DNA from 2 places in the Oceanobacillus sp. FSL K6-0127 genome. Region 2 is predicted to be linked to the other one. Evidence: a T-box and tRNA genes for the amino acid it is inferred to sense, from the RefSeq annotation. Region 2 holds a T-box; the other holds one or more tRNA genes.
The links. A T-box is a leader RNA that pairs with one kind of tRNA and senses whether it is charged. The one in region 2 lies ahead of trpS (tryptophan--tRNA ligase), so its partner is inferred to be a tRNA-Trp.
Positions count from the first base shown of each region.

Region 1: it has a tRNA-Trp gene. The T-box ahead of trpS (tryptophan--tRNA ligase) is inferred to sense a tRNA for this amino acid. The anticodon was not compared.

Region 1 covers NZ_CP150287.1:1,728,423-1,738,180, reverse strand. Annotated here, with positions in the region: gene MHH64_RS08760 (VOC family protein) at 36-509, opposite strand; gene MHH64_RS08755 (peptidoglycan-binding domain-containing protein) at 1,086-1,688, opposite strand; tRNA gene MHH64_RS08750 (tRNA-Leu) at 2,262-2,345, opposite strand; tRNA gene MHH64_RS08745 (tRNA-Cys) at 2,353-2,426, opposite strand; tRNA gene MHH64_RS08740 (tRNA-Gly) at 2,437-2,511, opposite strand; tRNA gene MHH64_RS08735 (tRNA-Gln) at 2,515-2,589, opposite strand; tRNA gene MHH64_RS08730 (tRNA-His) at 2,616-2,688, opposite strand; tRNA gene MHH64_RS08725 (tRNA-Trp) at 2,703-2,776, opposite strand; tRNA gene MHH64_RS08720 (tRNA-Tyr) at 2,791-2,875, opposite strand; tRNA gene MHH64_RS08715 (tRNA-Phe) at 2,893-2,968, opposite strand; tRNA gene MHH64_RS08710 (tRNA-Asp) at 2,988-3,064, opposite strand; tRNA gene MHH64_RS08705 (tRNA-Met) at 3,070-3,146, opposite strand; tRNA gene MHH64_RS08700 (tRNA-Val) at 3,175-3,250, opposite strand; tRNA gene MHH64_RS08695 (tRNA-Glu) at 3,255-3,329, opposite strand; tRNA gene MHH64_RS08690 (tRNA-Ser) at 3,346-3,437, opposite strand; tRNA gene MHH64_RS08685 (tRNA-Asn) at 3,441-3,515, opposite strand; rRNA gene rrf (5S ribosomal RNA) at 3,635-3,750, opposite strand; rRNA gene MHH64_RS08675 (23S ribosomal RNA) at 3,903-6,821, opposite strand; rRNA gene MHH64_RS08670 (16S ribosomal RNA) at 7,080-8,641, opposite strand; gene MHH64_RS08665 (nucleotidyltransferase-like protein) at 9,007-9,758, opposite strand, start outside.
Region 2 covers NZ_CP150287.1:2,005,036-2,014,793, forward strand. Annotated here, with positions in the region: gene MHH64_RS10065 (hypothetical protein) at 1-419, shown strand, start outside; gene MHH64_RS10070 (BMP family ABC transporter substrate-binding protein) at 513-1,469, shown strand; gene MHH64_RS10075 (beta-ketoacyl-ACP synthase III) at 1,596-2,534, shown strand; gene fabF (beta-ketoacyl-ACP synthase II) at 2,566-3,804, shown strand; gene MHH64_RS10085 (hypothetical protein) at 4,131-4,331, shown strand; gene MHH64_RS10090 (YjbA family protein) at 4,415-5,176, shown strand; gene trpS (tryptophan--tRNA ligase) at 5,252-6,241, opposite strand; T-box leader at 6,311-6,485, opposite strand; gene MHH64_RS10100 (putative glycoside hydrolase) at 7,790-9,001, shown strand; gene MHH64_RS10105 (GNAT family N-acetyltransferase) at 9,112-9,705, shown strand.

The sequences.
Region 1 (9,758 bases), 280 kb from region 2:
AAAATTACTAAATACAAGTAAATTTGCTGTAACGTTTATTCCTTATTGGCATACATAGTCTCCGTACTATGACTGTAAAGTTCAATAATATTTCCAAATGGATCTTCACAATAAACTAAATAATAAGGCTTCCCTTTCCATGTATTCCAGATCTCACTCCGCTTTTCCCCACCTGAATTTGCAATTTTATCCGCAAGTTTTTCCAAGTCATCTGCTATTAAACAAATATGAAAATAGCCTTGATAATCCTGCTTTCTTCTTTCTTCCATTTTTGGTTCTTGAAATTCAAAAAGCTCGAGACCAACCTGATTCTGCGAAACCAAATGCGCATTCCTCATTTTTTTGATGTTTTTACCCAATAAGTCATTGGTCATATTATGTTCCTTTTCTAATTCTGAGACAAAGGTATATGGCCCAGCAATTAGTTTAAAGCCCAAGACCTCCCCATACCACTTGATAGCTGCCTCAATATCGGGAACGGATAAACCTATATGTGTAATTGCTGTCATTATAAATCCCTCCTGATAAGCTAATTCCCTTTGTAAGTGGCTGTCACTCCCCGGATTTTGTTAAAATGACGGTTTAAGTAGTAAGGCTCTTAACCTGTTACAGATTAATGGCTAAGAATGCCTCCTTCACATATTAGCGTAAATCCCTCCTTTAATAGGGATTTCGATAAGGCAATCCAAGCATTAAAGCACGTACCTGCATTATGTAAAAGAACATGCATCTCTTCTGCACAGCTAACGATAAAGAATACGAGACTAGGCTTATACCTATTGCTTTTTTAAATCCTATCGAGGGAATATGGGGACATTTTACAGGTCAAGGAATCAAGAGAAAATGATTGATGACAAGCTTAAACTCTTGTTGAAGTTCATTACAAATAACTGATCATTATTTATAATTACTGCGTAAAAAAGGCTCTCAACATAAACGTTGAAAGCCTTGATAGCCTAAGTGATAGATACCAATGTGCGGGGTCGTAGATTATATCAAAACACTGATTTAAAAAGCTTTTGTCAAAGCCCCGAGAGATATAATCAGGGACTTTCTATTAAAAATTCAATCTATTAAGTCGATGTCTATCTTGGTTCCGATTCCACAACATCTCCATTTTGAAAAACATCATAGAATCCAACCGTGCCAGTACCTCCGTCATCAATAAAATCCTGACTTTGTGCTCTTAAAGAATAAAATAAGTTGCCGTCTGAGTCCTCATGAAGCTCGCCAGCGCTACTAAATACTAAATCATCATTATCAAGGGCATCCTCTGCATAAGCAATCGCTGTTTCTACTGTAAACAACTCTGCTTGATATTCGTCAAGTAGTAGTGTCCATGTATCAACACCGACAATCCCGTCCCGGACTAAACCATGCTCTGCTTGTAATTCACGGACTTGTTGGTCTGTATGTGGGCCAAAATTTCCATCGACTTCTGTTTCATGTCCAAAGTGATTTAACATCACTTGTATAAATTCAACTTCAAAACTTTGGCTACCCTGTTTGACAATCGGCTGTTCTTCAGGCGGCCAATTTAATATCGCTTCGTATCCTGGTGGTATTTCTGATTCTGATAGTTGAATCGAATCATTTTCCGAGGCTGCGTCTACAGTTTGAAAGGGAACAACTTGCACTGCTACAAGCATAACTGCAGGTATTACTGCTAACCATTTCTTTTTCAACATAATCTCCTCCTAAAATAATATAGACTTCGGCAGTCGCATAGGCAGATACGACAGTCGATCCCTTGTCATATCTTTTGTTATCCTCAGCTGATAGCCCGCACTATTATCCCGATGTATCGACGTCTGCATACAGATGGTGCATGGTGAGGCCAGTTTGGTCACAAGCGATAGGTCTATTTCCCTTTTTCCTTTCGCTCTCGACCACCTCCTTCGCCTTCTTATTCCAAGAGGTAATTAATTGAATATTTTACATATACCCTATTAAAAATGTGTGAAACACTTTATTGTGTACTTATTTTTATTTTTATCAATAATATTATCTATGAAACCTCAAAATGGCCATACATTTGCCAACCGCTATCTCTCCTATCTATCATTCGAATGTTGCTTTTCTTAATAGTAGCTTACCAGGTAGATTATACAAGAACATCTAGTTATCTCGTTCTATTGCTTGAATCTAACAAAGATTTTTTACTATTAGATTCTAAAATCCACAAAAAAACTCCTAAACCCTTAGATATAAAGGTTTAGGAGCCAAAATCCTTTTGTAATTTACTTAAATCATAATATCGATACCGGTGGTCGGGGTCGAACCGACACGTCCGTGAAGACACGGGATTTTGAGTCCCGCGCGTCTGCCAATTCCGCCACACCGGCATAGGTATGGAGGCGGTAACCGGATTTGAACCGGTGATAAAGGTTTTGCAGACCTCTGCCTTACCACTTGGCTATACCGCCAAAAATAAAATGGAGCGGAAGACGGGATTCGAACCCGCGACCCCCACCTTGGCAAGGTGATGTTCTACCACTGAACTACTTCCGCATATGGCTGGGCCACTAGGATTCGAACCTAGGGTACACGGGATCAAAACCCGATGCCTTACCGCTTGGCTATGGCCCAATCAATAAATTTGTTAATTATATGAGGGCGATCGATGGGGATCGAACCCACGTGTGCCGGAGCCACAATCCGGTGCGTTAACCACTTCGCCACGACCGCCATATAATTGTAAATGGCAGGGGTAGTAGGAATCGAACCCACATTGACGGTTTTGGAGACCGTAGTTCTACCGTTAAACTATACCCCTATTATTTATTAAAATGGTGGAGGGGGGCAGATTCGAACTGCCGAACCCTGAGGGAGCGGATTTACAGTCCGCCGCGTTTAGCCACTTCGCTACCCCTCCAACTAAATTGAAGTAAATGGTGGCTCGGGACGGAATCGAACCGCCGACACACGGATTTTCAGTCCGTTGCTCTACCGACTGAGCTACCGAGCCATAATTAAAATATTTTAAATGGCGGTCCGGACGGGACTCGAACCCGCGACCTCCTGCGTGACAGGCAGGCATTCTAACCAACTGAACTACCGGACCATTTTTGGTTGCGGGGGCAGGATTTGAACCTACGACCTTTGGGTTATGAGCCCAACGAGCTACCAGACTGCTCCACCCCGCGGTATGAAATAAAGTATTAAGATGAAATATGGTGGAGGATGCAGGGCTCGAACCTGCGACCCCCTGCTTGTAAGGCAGGTGCTCTCCCAGCTGAGCTAATCCTCCATATTGGTGACCCGTACGGGATTCGAACCCGTGTTACCGCCGTGAAAGGGCGGTGTCTTAACCGCTTGACCAACGGGCCTTATTTTATGTAATAGTGGCGGAGAGCGAGGGATTCGAACCCTCGAGGCCGCGTAAACGGCCTACACGATTTCCAATCGTGCTCCTTCGGCCACTCGGACAGCTCTCCGTATGGCTCCACAGGTAGGATTCGAACCTACGACCGATCGGTTAACAGCCGATTGCTCTACCACTGAGCTACTGTGGAATAATCCAAAATGAAATCTATTTGGTTTTTCAAACATAAATTGCTCGTCCCACCAAATGAGATATTTTAGAGTAGCTTCATTCCTGTCATACAGCTCTTGTATGGTAAGGAATTTACTTGCCTGGCGGCGTCCTACTCTTGCAGGGGCAAAGCCCCAACTACCATCGGCGCTGAAGAGCTTAACTTCTGTGTTCGGCATGGGAACAGGTGTGACCTCTTCGCTATTGCTACCAGACAATATAATTATCACCCAAGTGAACCTCAAGAAAATCAGTGACAACCAATATTATAATCGTTTTTGAAAAAAAATCAAGTATAAAGTTAGGTTTTTATAAGGTTTATACCTTAAAAACTAAATAAGAGTAAACAAGACATCAAATAAAGAATTTAGTTAAGTCCTCGATCGATTAGTATCCGTAAGCTCCACGTGTCACCACGCTTCCACACCGAACCTATCAACCTCATCGTCTCTGAGGGATCTTACTCACTCGAAGTGATGGGAAGTCTCATCTTGAGGGGGGCTTCATGCTTAGATGCTTTCAGCACTTATCCTTTCCACACGTAGCTACCCAGCGATGCTCCTGGCGGAACAACTGGTACACCAGCGGTGTGTCCATCCCGGTCCTCTCGTACTAAGGACAGCTCCTCTCAAACTTCCAACGCCCACGACGGATAGGGACCGAACTGTCTCACGACGTTCTGAACCCAGCTCGCGTACCGCTTTAATGGGCGAACAGCCCAACCCTTGGGACCGACTACAGCCCCAGGATGCGATGAGCCGACATCGAGGTGCCAAACCTCCCCGTCGATGTGAACTCTTGGGGGAGATAAGCCTGTTATCCCCGGGGTAGCTTTTATCCGTTGAGCGATGGCCCTTCCATGCGGAACCACCGGATCACTAAGCCCGACTTTCGTCCCTGCTCGACTTGTAGGTCTCGCAGTCAAGCTCCCTTGTGCCTTTACACTCTACGAATGATTTCCAACCATTCTGAGGGAACCTTTGGGCGCCTCCGTTACCTTTTGGGAGGCGACCGCCCCAGTCAAACTGCCCGCCTGACACTGTCTCCGAACCGGATCACGGTCCTGGGTTAGAATGTCCATACAGCCAGGGTGGTATCCCACGGATGCCTCCACCGAAGCTAGCGCTCCGGTTTCCAAGGCTCCCACCTATCCTGTACAAGCTGCACAGACATTCAATATCAGGCTACAGTAAAGCTCCACGGGGTCTTTCCGTCCTGTCGCGGGTAATGCGCATCTTCACGCATAGTATAATTTCACCGGGTCTCTCGTTGAGACAGTGCCCAAGTCGTTGCACCTTTCGTGCGGGTCGGAACTTACCCGACAAGGAATTTCGCTACCTTAGGACCGTTATAGTTACGGCCGCCGTTTACTGGGGCTTCGGTTCAAAGCTTCGCCTTGCGGCTAACATTTCCCCTTAACCTTCCAGCACCGGGCAGGTGTCAGCCCCTATACTTCGCCTTTCGGCTTCGCAGAGACCTGTGTTTTTGCTAAACAGTCGCTTGGGCCTATTCACTGCGGCTCCATGTAAATGAAGCACCCCTTCTCCCGAAGTTACGGGGTCATTTTGCCGAGTTCCTTAACGAGAGTTCTCCCGCTCACCTTAGGATTCTCTCCTCGCCTACCTGTGTCGGTTTGCGGTACGGGCACCTATGATCTAACTAGAGGCTTTTCTTGGCAGTGTGAAATCCGGAACTTCGGTACTAAATTTCCCTCCCCATCACAGCTTGAAATTGCCAGACGGATTTGCCTATCTGACTTTCTCACTGCTTGGGCGCACATATCCATCAGTGCGCATTCCTTATCCTACTGCGTCCCCCCATCGCTCAAACAATCATGAGGTGGTACAGGAATATCTACCTGTTGTCCATCGCCTACGCCTTTCGGCCTCGGCTTAGGTCCCGACTAACCCTGAGAGGACGAGCCTTCCTCAGGAAACCTTAGGCATTCGGTGAAAGAGATTCTCACTCTTTTTTCGCTACTCATACCGGCATTCTCACTTCTAAGCGCTCCACCAGTCCTCACGGTCTGACTTCACAGCACTTAGAACGCTCTCCTACCATTGTTCGTAAGAACAATCCGCAGCTTCGGTGATACGTTTAGCCCCGGTACATTTTCGGCGCAGAGTCACTCGACCAGTGAGCTATTACGCACTCTTTAAATGATGGCTGCTTCTAAGCCAACATCCTGGTTGTCTGGGCAACTCCACATCCTTTTCCACTTAACGTATACTTTGGGACCTTAGCTGGCGGTCTGGGCTGTTTCCCTTTCGACTATGAACCTTATCACCCATAGTCTGACTCCCAAGTAAAAGTAACTGGCATTCGGAGTTTGACTGAATTCGGTAACCCGGTGAGGGCCCCTAGTCCAATCAGTGCTCTACCTCCAGTACTCTATTTCTTGAGGCTAGCCCTAAAGCTATTTCGGAGAGAACCAGCTATCTCCGTGTTCGATTGGCATTTCACCCCTACCCACACCTCATCCCCGCATTTTTCAACATACGTGGGTTCGGGCCTCCAGTCAGTGTTACCTGACCTTCACCCTGGACATGGGTAGATCACACGGTTTCGGGTCTACGACCGCATACTCATTCGCCCTATTCAGACTCGCTTTCGCTGCGGCTCCGTGTCTTCCACTTAACCTTGCATACGATCGTAACTCGCCGGTCCATTCTACAAAAGGTACGCCGTTACCCATTAACGGGCTTCGACTACTTGTAGGCACACGGTTTCAGGTTCTATTTCACTCCCCTTCCGGGGTGCTTTTCACCTTTCCCTCACGGTACTGGTTCACTATCGGTCACTAGAGAGTATTTAGCCTTGGGAGATGGTCCTCCCGGATTCCGACGGAATTCCACGTGTTCCGCCGTACTCAGGATACACTCCGGAGGGAATTCTTTTTCAACTACAGGGCTGTTACCTTCTGTGGCTGACCTTTCCAGGTCGATTCATTTAAAGAATTCCTTGGTAACTCCGAGTGGAGTGTCCTACAACCCCAGAAAGCAAGCTTTCTGGTTTGGGCTCTTTCCGTTTCGCTCGCCGCTACTCAGGAAATCGATTTTTCTTTCTCTTCCTCCGGGTACTGAGATGTTTCAGTTCCCCGGGTCTACCTCATGCACCCTATGTATTCAGATGCATGTACTGTTCCATTACGAACAGTGGGTTCCCCCATTCGGAAATCCCCGGATCAAAGTTTACTTACAACTCCCCGAGGCATATCGGTGTTAGTCCCGTCCTTCATCGGCTTCTAGTGCCAAGGCATCCACCGTGCGCCCTTATTCACTTAACTAAGTTACAGTAAATAAGCGTACTAATTTATTAGCCTTGCTTTTATTTAAAAATATTGATGTCGTTGTTACTCTTATTTAGTTTTCAAGGTACAAGCTTCCACAGGATGTGGTGACTTCTGTGTTCGTCACAGGACGTGACGGGTTTTAACAGAAGATCCTTCAATCCTTTGAGAGATCTTTTTTACTCTCTCAAAACTGAACCAAACAACACAGTATGCCCTTCCTACCCGAAGGTAGGGTTCCGTAATAATCCTTAGAAAGGAGGTGATCCAGCCGCACCTTCCGATACGGCTACCTTGTTACGACTTCACCCCAATCATTAGTCCCACCTTCGGCGGCTGGCTCCAAAAGGTTACCTCACCGACTTCGGGTGTTACCAACTCTCGTGGTGTGACGGGCGGTGTGTACAAGGCCCGGGAACGTATTCACCGCGGCATGCTGATCCGCGATTACTAGCGATTCCGGCTTCATGTAGGCGAGTTGCAGCCTACAATCCGAACTGAGAATGGTTTTATGGGATTGGCTTGACCTCACGGGTTCGCTTCCCTTTGTTCCATCCATTGTAGCACGTGTGTAGCCCAGGTCATAAGGGGCATGATGATTTGACGTCATCCCCACCTTCCTCCGGTTTGTCACCGGCAGTCACCTTAGAGTGCCCAACTGAATGCTGGCAACTAAGATCAAGGGTTGCGCTCGTTGCGGGACTTAACCCAACATCTCACGACACGAGCTGACGACAACCATGCACCACCTGTCACTCTGTCCCCGAAGGGAAAACTCTATCTCTAGAGGTATCAGAGGATGTCAAGACCTGGTAAGGTTCTTCGCGTTGCTTCGAATTAAACCACATGCTCCACCGCTTGTGCGGGCCCCCGTCAATTCTTTTGAGTTTCAGCCTTGCGGCCGTACTCCCCAGGCGGAGTGCTTAATGCGTTAACTTCAGCACTAAGGGGCGGAAACCCCCTAACACCTAGCACTCATCGTTTACGGCGTGGACTACCAGGGTATCTAATCCTGTTCGCTACCCACGCTTTCGCTCCTCAGCGTCAGTTACAGACCAGAGAGTCGCCTTCGCCACTGGTGTTCCTCCACATCTCTACGCATTTCACCGCTACACGTGGAATTCCACTCTCCTCTTCTGTACTCAAGTCCTCCAGTTTCCAATGACCCTCCACGGTTAAGCCGTGGGCTTTCACATCAGACTTAAAAGACCGCCTGCGAGCGCTTTACGCCCAATAATTCCGGACAACGCTTGCCACCTACGTATTACCGCGGCTGCTGGCACGTAGTTAGCCGTGGCTTTCTGGTTAGGTACCGTCAAGGTTGGGTCAGTTACTACCCAACTTGTTCTTCCCTAACAACAGAGTTTTACGATCCGAAAACCTTCATCACTCACGCGGCGTTGCTCCGTCAGACTTTCGTCCATTGCGGAAGATTCCCTACTGCTGCCTCCCGTAGGAGTCTGGGCCGTGTCTCAGTCCCAGTGTGGCCGATCACCCTCTCAGGTCGGCTACGCATCGTCGCCTTGGTGAGCCGTTACCTCACCAACTAGCTAATGCGCCGCGGGCCCATCTGTAAGTGACAGCCGAAACCGTCTTTTATCTTCTCACCATGAGATGAAAAGTGTTATCCGGTATTAGCTCACGTTTCCGCGAGTTATCCCGATCTTACAGGCAGGTTGCCCACGTGTTACTCACCCGTCCGCCGCTCATTCCATAAACATCACCCCGGAGGGTTCTGTTTATTTCCTGCGCTCGACTTGCATGTATTAGGCACGCCGCCAGCGTTCGTCCTGAGCCAAGATCAAACTCTCCATAAAAGTTTGTAATACTTAGCTTTTGTAGAAGCTGACTTCTACTTGTTTCAAAAAGAAAAACGAGTTTCCTTTTTCTTGACATACTGGTTGTTTTGTTCAGTTTTCAAAGAGCAAATTTGTTTGTCGCGTTGTTTAGCAGCGACTTTTCTAATATACCATAACTATTAACGTTGTGTCAACAATTAATTTTAAATTTTTGTCGCTAATCTTTAGTGGATTTTTGCGACGGATTTAACTTTATCACGGCTCTATATTAAAGTCAACGGTTATTTTACAAAAAAATATCTGTTACTTAACAATTGTTTCAAGAAAGGGACGGATTATTAGGTTCTACGCTATTTACCGCCCACTCTTATTACATATGCAAATTAATTATTATGTGTTACTTCATCGGTTAAAATATATTTTCTTTGATATACAGCATGTCCTTTTGTCTGCTCGAGAACAACGTTAATTATATTTTTCTCAACAAGGTAAGAAAGGATCGCACTTAAGTCTAATCTATATGGTTGGATCATAACATGACTTTTTATCTCAGCATATGACCAAGCACTCTCCTTTGTTTTCATAATATCTAACAAATGCTTAGCTGATATCATGGCACGATTATGTATCACGAAGTCCATACCTATTATCATTAATTCAATTCGTTTATATACTGCTTCATTACTCTCAATGAAAACTTCATATAATTTATATACCTCGGAATCAATTTTCTTTACTTGGCTCCAAACAGTTACTTCGGGATAATAGCCTTTTTCTATTACAGCCAATCTTGCTAAATAGTGAAGGGAATTAAGTATTTTACTATGTGCATCATTAAATTCCCCTGTTTCATAAAGAGCCTTAGCTTCACTATAGCTTTTAACTAATTTGCCGAAATCAATCATTTTCCTTAAATCTCGTTTCTCTTTAGGGAAATCTCGTAGTTGTTCCTTTAACCGAGCAATGTATTCATTTCTATCAAATACGGGTTTCCCCAGAATAATCCATTCAACTGCTCTTCGATAGCCACTTGTATCAATCCATTCCACCAAAACATCCATACGGACAATATGCAGCGCCGCTGTTTTTCCTTCTATTTCATAATGCTTCACATACCAGTTTTGCTCATATTCAT
Region 2 (9,758 bases):
GAGATATAGAAAGTGATATGCGTCATGAATTCGATCAATTAATTGTAATTAATCCAGCTAAGAACTCATTTCAATCCGACACACATACAAAATGTACTGTCATTCACACTCCGATTCTTTTTGGAGAGTGGATGCCAATGAAGGAAGAAGGGATATATAATGAAGACACATTCATACCTTTTGAATCCGAAACATTTGAGAAAAGTGCACTTTATATAGGCGATTTTACCAAGGCGCTCCTTCAGTGGCTACAAGTTTCCGATTTACCACCGATCCTATATGTGAATAATAAAAATGATGGAAAAAAGGGAGACTCGAAACTTGAAAAAAACGTCTTCATCCGTGACAATATACCTAAGCGAGAGAAGGTGAAATCTGTAATCGAGCATTATCGTTCCAAAAGGAATTTCAAGATTTGATATCAAAATGTAACATTGGATTCATTTACCGAAAAAAATGTAGCAGGTACAATGGAAGAAGCTTTGAAAATGTGGCAGAATGGAGGCCGGACCTTGAGGAATATCAAAATCATTCTATTATTCGTAGCAAGTGCATCAATTCTTTCAGGCTGCTCATACTTTAATACAGGTCAAATTCAAAATGTTGGTTTGCTGGTTGATACTGCCATCGATGAGAATGCATGGAGTGCTAAGGGCTATAAAGGACTTTCGCTAATCGAAGAGCGCTTCGATGTCCAAGTGTATTATAAAGAAAATATAACGACCGAAGAGGAAATTAACGAAGCCATTGATGAATTTGTACAAGATGGAGTGAACCTGATTTTTGGTCACAGTAACATGTATGGTGACTATTTTATAGATATCGCAGAGCTATATCCGGATGTCCATTTTGTATACGTTAACGGTGGTGAGAGCAGTGAAAATGTTACGAGCTTAAATTTTAATTCACATGCGATGGGTTTTTTTGCTGGAATGGTAGCAGGTGAGATGACGACTACAAATGAAATAGGTGTCATTGCTGCTTTTTCTTGGCAATCAGAAGCAGAGGGGTTCTATGAGGGGGTAAAATACCAAAATCCAAATGCTCATATCCGCGTAAATTATACAAACAGCTGGACGAATACCGATATAGCTACAGGCATTTATAAGACAATGCAGCAAAATGGTGTGGATATTGTGTATCCGATTGGAGATTCTTATAGTGAAGAGGTTATCCGAAAAGCCGCTGAAGATCAAAACTATGCGATTGGTTATATTACAGACCAGCTTTCCATAGCTCCTAACACAGTTCTAACAAGTACAATCCAACATGTTGACGAGCTCTATGAAAAAACAGCCGAGCAATTTAATGAAGGTAAGCTTGCAGGAGAGTTGATTACATTAGATTTTAACGACGAGTTTATTACTTTAGGTGAATTCAATGAAGCAATTCCAGAAGCTTTTCAGGAAGAATTACATGACCTCATTAAAGAATATAAAGAGACAGGACTACTTCCGAATGAACACTAATTAAACAGCGAAATATCCATTTTTTCTTGCTAAAAAGTGTATTTTACATTAAAATTAGTACCAAGTCATAATAATTGATATTAAAGTACAACCAATTAAACATGAATATATAAGGGAGCTGTCAATATGAACGTAGGTATATTGGGCACAGGTCATTATCTTCCAACTAGAGTAGTTACAAATAAAGATTTGGAAAAAATAGTTGATACAAATGATGAATGGATCCGAACACGAACTGGGATTGAGGAAAGAAGGTTAGCCGAGGACGATATCGATACATCGGATATGGCATACCATGCAGCACTTGGTGCACTTGAAGAAGCTGCAATCGATGCAGCTGATATTGACTTAATTTTAGTTGCAACTGTAACTGCAGATACGCCATTTCCATCTGTGGCATGTATGGTGCAGGAACGTCTAGGTGCGATGAATGCAGCTGCGATGGATATTGGTGCTGCATGTGCTGGTTTTATGTATGGATTAATTACAGCTAAACAATTTATCGAAACAAAAGCTTATAAAAATGTACTTGTCATTGGTGCAGATAAGCTATCTAAAATCATCAATTGGGAAGACCGCTCTACCTGTGTATTGCTTGGAGATGGAGCTGGGGCAGCGGTTGTTGGTGAAGTAACAGAAGGAAAAGGGATCCTATCTTTTGAATTAGGAGCTAATGGATCTGGTGGTAAAGATTTATATCAGAACGAAAATGATCAACTCGTTATGAACGGTCGTGAAGTATTTAAATTTGCAGTAAGACAAATGCCAGAGTCTACAGTTAACGTAATTAAACAATTGGGTTATAGTAAAGAGGATGTTGATTATTTGGTGCCGCATCAGGCGAATATTCGAATTATGGATGCTGCTCGTGAGCGTTTAGGAATTTCATCTGATAAAATGGCAGCGACAATTAGAAAGTACGGAAATAATTCCGCAGCATCGATACCTATGGCTTTATCGGAATCAGTAAAAGAAGGTAAAATAAAAGATAATGATTTAATTGTATTAGTTGGCTTTGGTGGCGGGCTAACTTGGGGCGCGGTTGCAATGCGTTGGGGCAAATAAGCCGTTAATTTAGTGAAAGGTGGAAAAGATAATGAAAGAAAACAGAGTAGTAGTTACTGGATTAGGGGCAGTAACACCTCTAGGTAATAATGTGGAAACGATGTGGGAAAACATCTTAGCGGGTAAATCAGGGGTTGATTTTGTAACGAAGGTTAATAAAGACCATTATCCTGCTAAGGTTGCCGCAGAAGTAAAGGACTTTGAGCCTACGGAATATATGGATAAAAAAGATGTACGTAAAATGGATCCATTCACACAGTATGCAGTTGCTGCAGCGAAAATGGCTGTTGAAGATGCAAAGCTTACGATAGATGATAGCAATGCACATCGAGTAGGCGTATGGATTGGCTCAGGAATCGGTGGTATGAAAACCTGGGAGGATCAGCATACAAAACTATTAGAAAAAGGTCCGAAAAGGGTTAGTCCATTTTTTGTCCCAATGATGATTCCGGATATGGCTGCTGGTCAAGTATCCATTCAATTAGGTGCAAAAGGTATCAACTCTTGTTCTGTTACAGCTTGTGCGTCAGGTGCCAATTCAATTGGTGATGCATTCAAAGCGGTTCAGCGTGGAGATGTTGACTATATTATTGCCGGCGGTACAGAGGCGCCAATCTCTGATATGGCCTTTGCTGGTTTCTCTTCAGCGAAAGCTTTATCTACAAATGAAGATCCAAGTACAGCTAGCCGCCCATTTGATAAAAACCGAGATGGTTTTGTTATGGGTGAAGGTGCCGGGATTTTAATTTTAGAATCATTGGATTCGGCAATTGAGCGTGGTGCAAAAATCTATGGAGAAATCGTCGGATATGGTGCTACAGGTGATGCTTACCATATTACAGCTCCAGCAGAAAATGGTGAAGGTGCAGCTCGTGCGATGCAGCTTGCGCTTAAGGATGCTGACATTGCTCCGGAAGAAGTAGATTACATTAATGCCCACGGGACAAGCACGAATTTAAATGATAAATACGAAACAGCTGCAATTAAGTCCGTTTTTGGTGATTATGCAAATAAGCTTGCTATTTCCTCGACGAAATCCATGACAGGACATTTACTTGGTGCAGCAGGTGGGGTAGAGGCTGTTATTTCGATTAAATCAATTCAAGATAGTATCGTCCCTGCGACAATTAATTATGAGACTCCAGACCCAGATTGTGATTTGGATTATGTCCCGAATGAAGCGAGACAACAGAATGTAGATGTTGTTGTAAGTAATTCACTTGGATTTGGTGGACATAATGTTGCGCTTGTATTTAAAAAGTATAAATAATTAACTATGAAAAGCTAAGAAGCTGGTAGCAATGGAACATTGCTAACCGGCTTTTTTGATGTTTTAAAAAGTTCATCTATTGACTTTAACTGAGTGCAGATTTAAGGGGGAATCCTGATGTCCAAAAGAATTGGCTGTGATTCAAGAATAAATTCTGATATTCACAAATGCCGCGCCAGTAAGTAAATTCTGGATTCAAATAGATACCTAACTTGGCAGGAGTTAAATTTTTTTTTGCTCGTTAATAACGTTAGATAAAATGACATGTTTTGAGTTAGCTAGCATAAAATGTACTAATAAAAACGGACAAGCTTAGGTGGGATATCATGGGATATATTTTTATCTTTCTCATTGGATTTGGACTAGCTGTTACTGGTGGCGTTACCATTATTGCATATATGAATTTTCTTCCAGCTGGTTTATCATGGTCGGATTACTTTATTTTTATTAGTAGCAGGATTGAATGCTATTTTCTATTAATTGGACTTGCTATCATGGCATTTGTGCTTTATCGTTATCCAAATTAATTTTAATGGAACTTCTCGAATATTTTTCACCGTGATGGTCATAATGTATTCTAAATCGGAATATGAAAAGTGAGGGTTGTTCTATGTTATATTTGCACGATGTATGGGTGAATTGGTTTGAAGGAGAAGAGAATGGCTACAGTGTCTGCCATTTCCATGAGTGGCGTAAGGAGGACGCAATTGAGCTGTTGGACCAAGTGCCGTTGTTATACATAACAGAAACACTATATAACTACATTGAAAATGATATGCATGATCTACCGAAAGCTTTGCTTGATTCGATCTACAAAAGAGCATATACACGCAAGGGACAAAAAAGATCGGTTGTGGAGTATGCATGTATCGTTACAGACGGTAATGATATACTTGCTTTTGATACGATTGGCTATTCGATACCTATTCGTAAAAGTAGATTAATACCGCGACAAGAACAGCTAGTATTTGATATGATTGCCAATACGAAAGCACAATCTTTTAAATTCGTTGAAAGTGATTACCAAAAAGAATACCATATGCTTTCCATGTCGCCTGAGCTGATCTTTGGACTGACAAGAAAAGAAAGACAACTCAAACAATTGCTCATGATTGGCTTGGATCAGTTGAAGACAACAAATAACCGCGAAGAATTGCGGTACTGGCTAACTGAATGGGATCCCAAGCAATATCCTGCGATTCGCTATATGGATGAGGATACGGTTTGGGAAACGTTGTATAATGGTGTGAAAGAGGGCTGGAGCCCAACCCATGAAGAACTTTGCATGAAATTGATTCGCGGACAGCCTTTTTTAGAGAAAATGTGGGAAGCTGAGATTGGGCCAGAACATGATACATCCAATCAAAAATAGATTTCAGTATATGCCATCGAATGAGCTAAAAGCAATGCGCTAAGCAGAAAAATCTGCCTAGCGCATTTTAAATGATTATTTTTTAACTCTTCCAAGTCCCATAGCTTTCTTTGCTTTGGCAACCGTTTTATTTGCTGTAAATGATGCCTTCTCTGCACCTTGATCTAAAATCTCATCAAGCTTTTTGGAATCAATTAATGCTGCATATCGATCCTGAATTGGTTTCAAAACACTAATTACGGCATCTGCAACGCCTTGTTTGAAATCCCCATAGCCTTTGCCTTCATATTTTGCTTCAAGTGCTTCAATGGATTCACCTGTGCAACTTGAATAGATCGTAAGTAAGTTAGAAACGCCAGGCTTGTTTTCTTTATCGAATTTCACAATACCTTCCGAATCCGTTACAGCGCTCTTAATCTTCTTCTCGATTTTCTTTGGTTCGTCAAGCATGGAAATGTAGCCTTTTTCATTTGTATCGGATTTACTCATTTTCTTCGTAGGATCCTGTAAGGACATAATCCGCGCTCCGACCTTCGGAATACGAATTTCTGGAATTGTAAAAATCTCATTAAAGCGATTATTGAAACGTTGTGCTAAATTTCGTGTTAATTCTAGATGCTGCTTTTGATCATCTCCAACAGGTACAACGTTCGTATTATAAAGGAGAATATCTGCTGCCATTAGTGACGGATACGTTAGTAGTGCAGAAGAAACTGCATCTTTCCCTTCTGATTTATCTTTATACTGAGTCATACGCTCTAGTTCACCAACATAGCTGATAGACTGCAACATCCATCCTAGCTGTGTATGGGCAGGAACCTCGGATTGAATGAACAAGGTTGCTTTTTCAGGATCAATACCTGATGCAAGATATAAAGCTGCAAGCGAACGAATATTTTGTCTTAATTTTAATCGCTCCTGAGGTACGGTAATTGCGTGTTCGTCTACAATGCAGAAGAAACACTCGTAATCATTTTGTAATTCAACAAACTGCTGGATTGCTCCAAGATAATTTCCAAGAGTTAATGTACCACTTGGCTGAATTCCAGAAAAAATTTTTTCCATGTCTTATCACTCCATCTTATCATTTTAAAGCATTAAAAAAGCATTAAAAAAAGCCCATTCTCCCTATAGAAAAGGGACGAATGAACCGCGGTGCCACCCTAATTATCTTAACTTTGTAAGATCACTTTAATTGTTATCAGCTCTAAAGTCCAATTCCAATTTACCTTGATGCTTGTTTCCACCAACCACAAGCTCTCTCAAATTCAGAGGATAAATTGTACTATATCTTTATCAACGCTAAATATATTAATTTTTAACTATTATATATATCCTTTTATTGAAATGCAAGGGGAAAGTTTATTAGGCGGGCTTTTAGTTCTTGATGAGTAACCGAACGCCGCAAAAAGCCAAAGTTTCGGTCACTCATAGAGCGGATGAAAGCCCGAACGCCGCAAAAAGCCAATGCTTCGGTCACTCATAGAGCGGATGAAAGCCCGAACGTCGCAAAAAGCCAAAGTTTCGGTCCCTCATAGAGCGGGTGAAAGCCCCGAATGCCACAAAAACCATTCTTTGGTAAATTATCAATAAAATAAAAAAGTTATAGGCAAGAATTAAAAAACCCCTCACCAAGACAGATGAAAGGCTGGATTTATGCTCCTAACGATTTTTTTTATTTGTAGTATGTCCATTGCTGTGACCCTACAGCAGTTAAGTTGCTTGATAGAATTCTTCTTATTGATTTTTTTGAATTCACTACTTGGCACCAATCGTGAATATTATTGGTAGTAATCTTTTCATTTGGGAATAGAATCTCAAATTCTTTAACGATTCTTAATACCGAACTGGTTAGAGATTCCTTATATCCGCATTCTTGGCAAACGCATTCTCTTTGTTTGACTGAAACAGAAAACGAATGGCATTTAAAACAAATAATTCCTTTTCGCAATTGACCATATTCATAAGATGGCAACTGGTTATAAGGAGACTCAGATAGATGTAATGATAGTAATCGATCTGCAAGTTTTCGATGTTTCTCCATTAATTTAGAAGGCATTTCATTTATACTTCTCATGTGTTGTTTTATTTGGGTTGGGAAAATAAAGGGTTTATCTAGAGGTGCTTGGTACAAGGTGAAGCTGGGGTTTATAAAGACTACTGAGGCATCGATTTGCGGGTTAAACCCAGTAGGAAGAAGTAACTGTCGTAGTATAGAATTTCTCCTTCATAACCCCTGTGTAAATTTAAATAGTATTGTTTTTCCTTGTTTGTTAATTTCTTTCGTTTGTTTAATAACTCGAGAATTCTTAATGCAGTCGGCTTCGAACGCAATTTGTAGGGCATTGTAACATCCTTTCTATTATAAATATTAAACTAAGTCAATTATACTGTAATATTTGATTTTGAAATAGAGAACTGAACGACTTTTTATCGCAAACCTTCGAAAAAAATATTCAAACAAAAAACGGTTTTATTTTTGTACTGGCGGGTAATTATACTTTAAGTTAATTGAGGTGAAAAGTATTTAAAACAAATAAGGAATATCCATTTAAATGAACGAACTTTTCATTTATACTTAACTTATTAACTTTAATAGGAGATTGATTCAACATGAGGAAAAGAAGGCGTAGTAAGATTATGGCATTCATTGGAATTCTTTTACTTAGTATTTCAATTCCAACGTTCGTAGCAGGTGAGGAAGCGGTGCAGGCGTCCTTGCATCAAGAGAGGCAGACAAACATAGAATTAATGGACATATTACAAAATGTGAAGCGTTTTACATATGACTCAGGGTTTCACTTTGAATATCCTGATGCTGTCAGAGGAATCTATGTAACTGGAAATTCCGTCGGGTCTAGCAATTTTGAAAACCTTGTAGAGCTGGTAGACACAACTGATCTGAATGCAATGGTTATCGACATTAAAGAAGATCATGGGCATTTAACGTTTAAGCCGGAAGAAGGATCTCCATATGAAGACATTGCAACCAATTATATTTCAGATCCTGAAGGGTTAATGGAACTTTTAGAGGAAAAGCAAATTTATCCGATTGCTAGGGTAGTTGTATTTAAGGATTCACTGCTTGCTAAGAAGCGTCCTGACTTATCATTTACACAAAACGGAGAAGTATGGGTAAACAATAAAGGGGAAGCTTTTGTCAGCCCTTTTGAAAAAGAGGTATGGGAATATAATGTCGAAATCGCCAAAATGGCAGCGGAAATGGGATTCCAGGAAATTCAATTTGATTATGTCCGCTTCCCGGAAGGTTTTGAAACGAAGGATGAAGAATTAGAATATACGCTCGGTGACTATAAGGATATGGACTTAAACAATATTAAAAAACGAGTTGAGGCAGTATCGGATTTTGTTGCATATGCAAGAGAAGAGTTATCGAATTATGATGTAGATGTGTCTGTTGATATTTTTGGTTATGCAGCAACGATTGAAGAAACACCTGGTATTGGTCAAAACTTCTCGAAAATTTCGGAGAACGTTGATGTCATTTCTTCCATGATTTATCCAAGTCATTGGACATCGTATTTTGGGATTGAAAATCCTGATGAAGAGCCATATAAACTTGTTTCAGAATATGCGAAGGTTGAAAATGCGGTATTAGGTGAGCTTGAGACACCGCCAGTATCCAGACCTTGGCTTCAAGATTTTGAAGCGCCGTGGCTTTACAGTGGACCTACGAAGCAGTATGGTAAAGCAGAAATAGAAGCGCAAATTAAGGCGCTGTATGAAAACGGGATTGATGAGTTCCTGCTATGGAATTCAGGTAATGTATATACAGAAAATGTTGATTATATGATTGGAAAATAATAACAGGAGGCTGTCTGTAAGGCAGTCTCTTGTTTTCTTTTCAGACCTTATTTAACAAATGCAACGTTTTTCGTTATACTAAGTGGGACTACGAAAAAAGGAGTAGATCCATGAATTGGTATGAAAAGCTTAATGAGTATTTTCCGATCGAAGAAATGAAATCAAAAAAGCATATGGAAATCCTGTTAGATGAAAAAGGGGATGTATACTATAAGGATGAAAGTCCGAAGCATGTACTGATGTATGCTGAATTTGAGACATTCCTTTTTATTGATTACCTATGGGTTTCGACACAGACGAGAGGACAAGGAATTGGTCACCAATTAATCGAGAATTTAAAGGCAAAGAACAAACCAATTATATTAGAAGTTGAGCCGATTGATTATGATGATTCGGATTCCGAAAAAAGGTTGCGTTTTTATAACAGGGAAGGATTTACCCATGCGCAATCAATCGGATATAATCGTAGGTCATTAGCTACAAATGAAGAAACACAGCTGGAAATATTATATTGGTCGCCAGATGACGATGCCGAAGCGATCATCTTTGAACAAATGAAAAAAATGTATAATGACATCCATACGTATAAGGATAAAGAAATATATGGAAAAGCATATCAACCTGTTGATGAGGTATTGAGTTATAATGAGAAGCGCGATTCAGAGGATATTTTAGAAGGAATAAAAAAGCCCGAAAAAGCATAATTGTTAGGTTTATTTCATTAAGTGGGGAAAGTGTTGACTGCAATTACGATAAG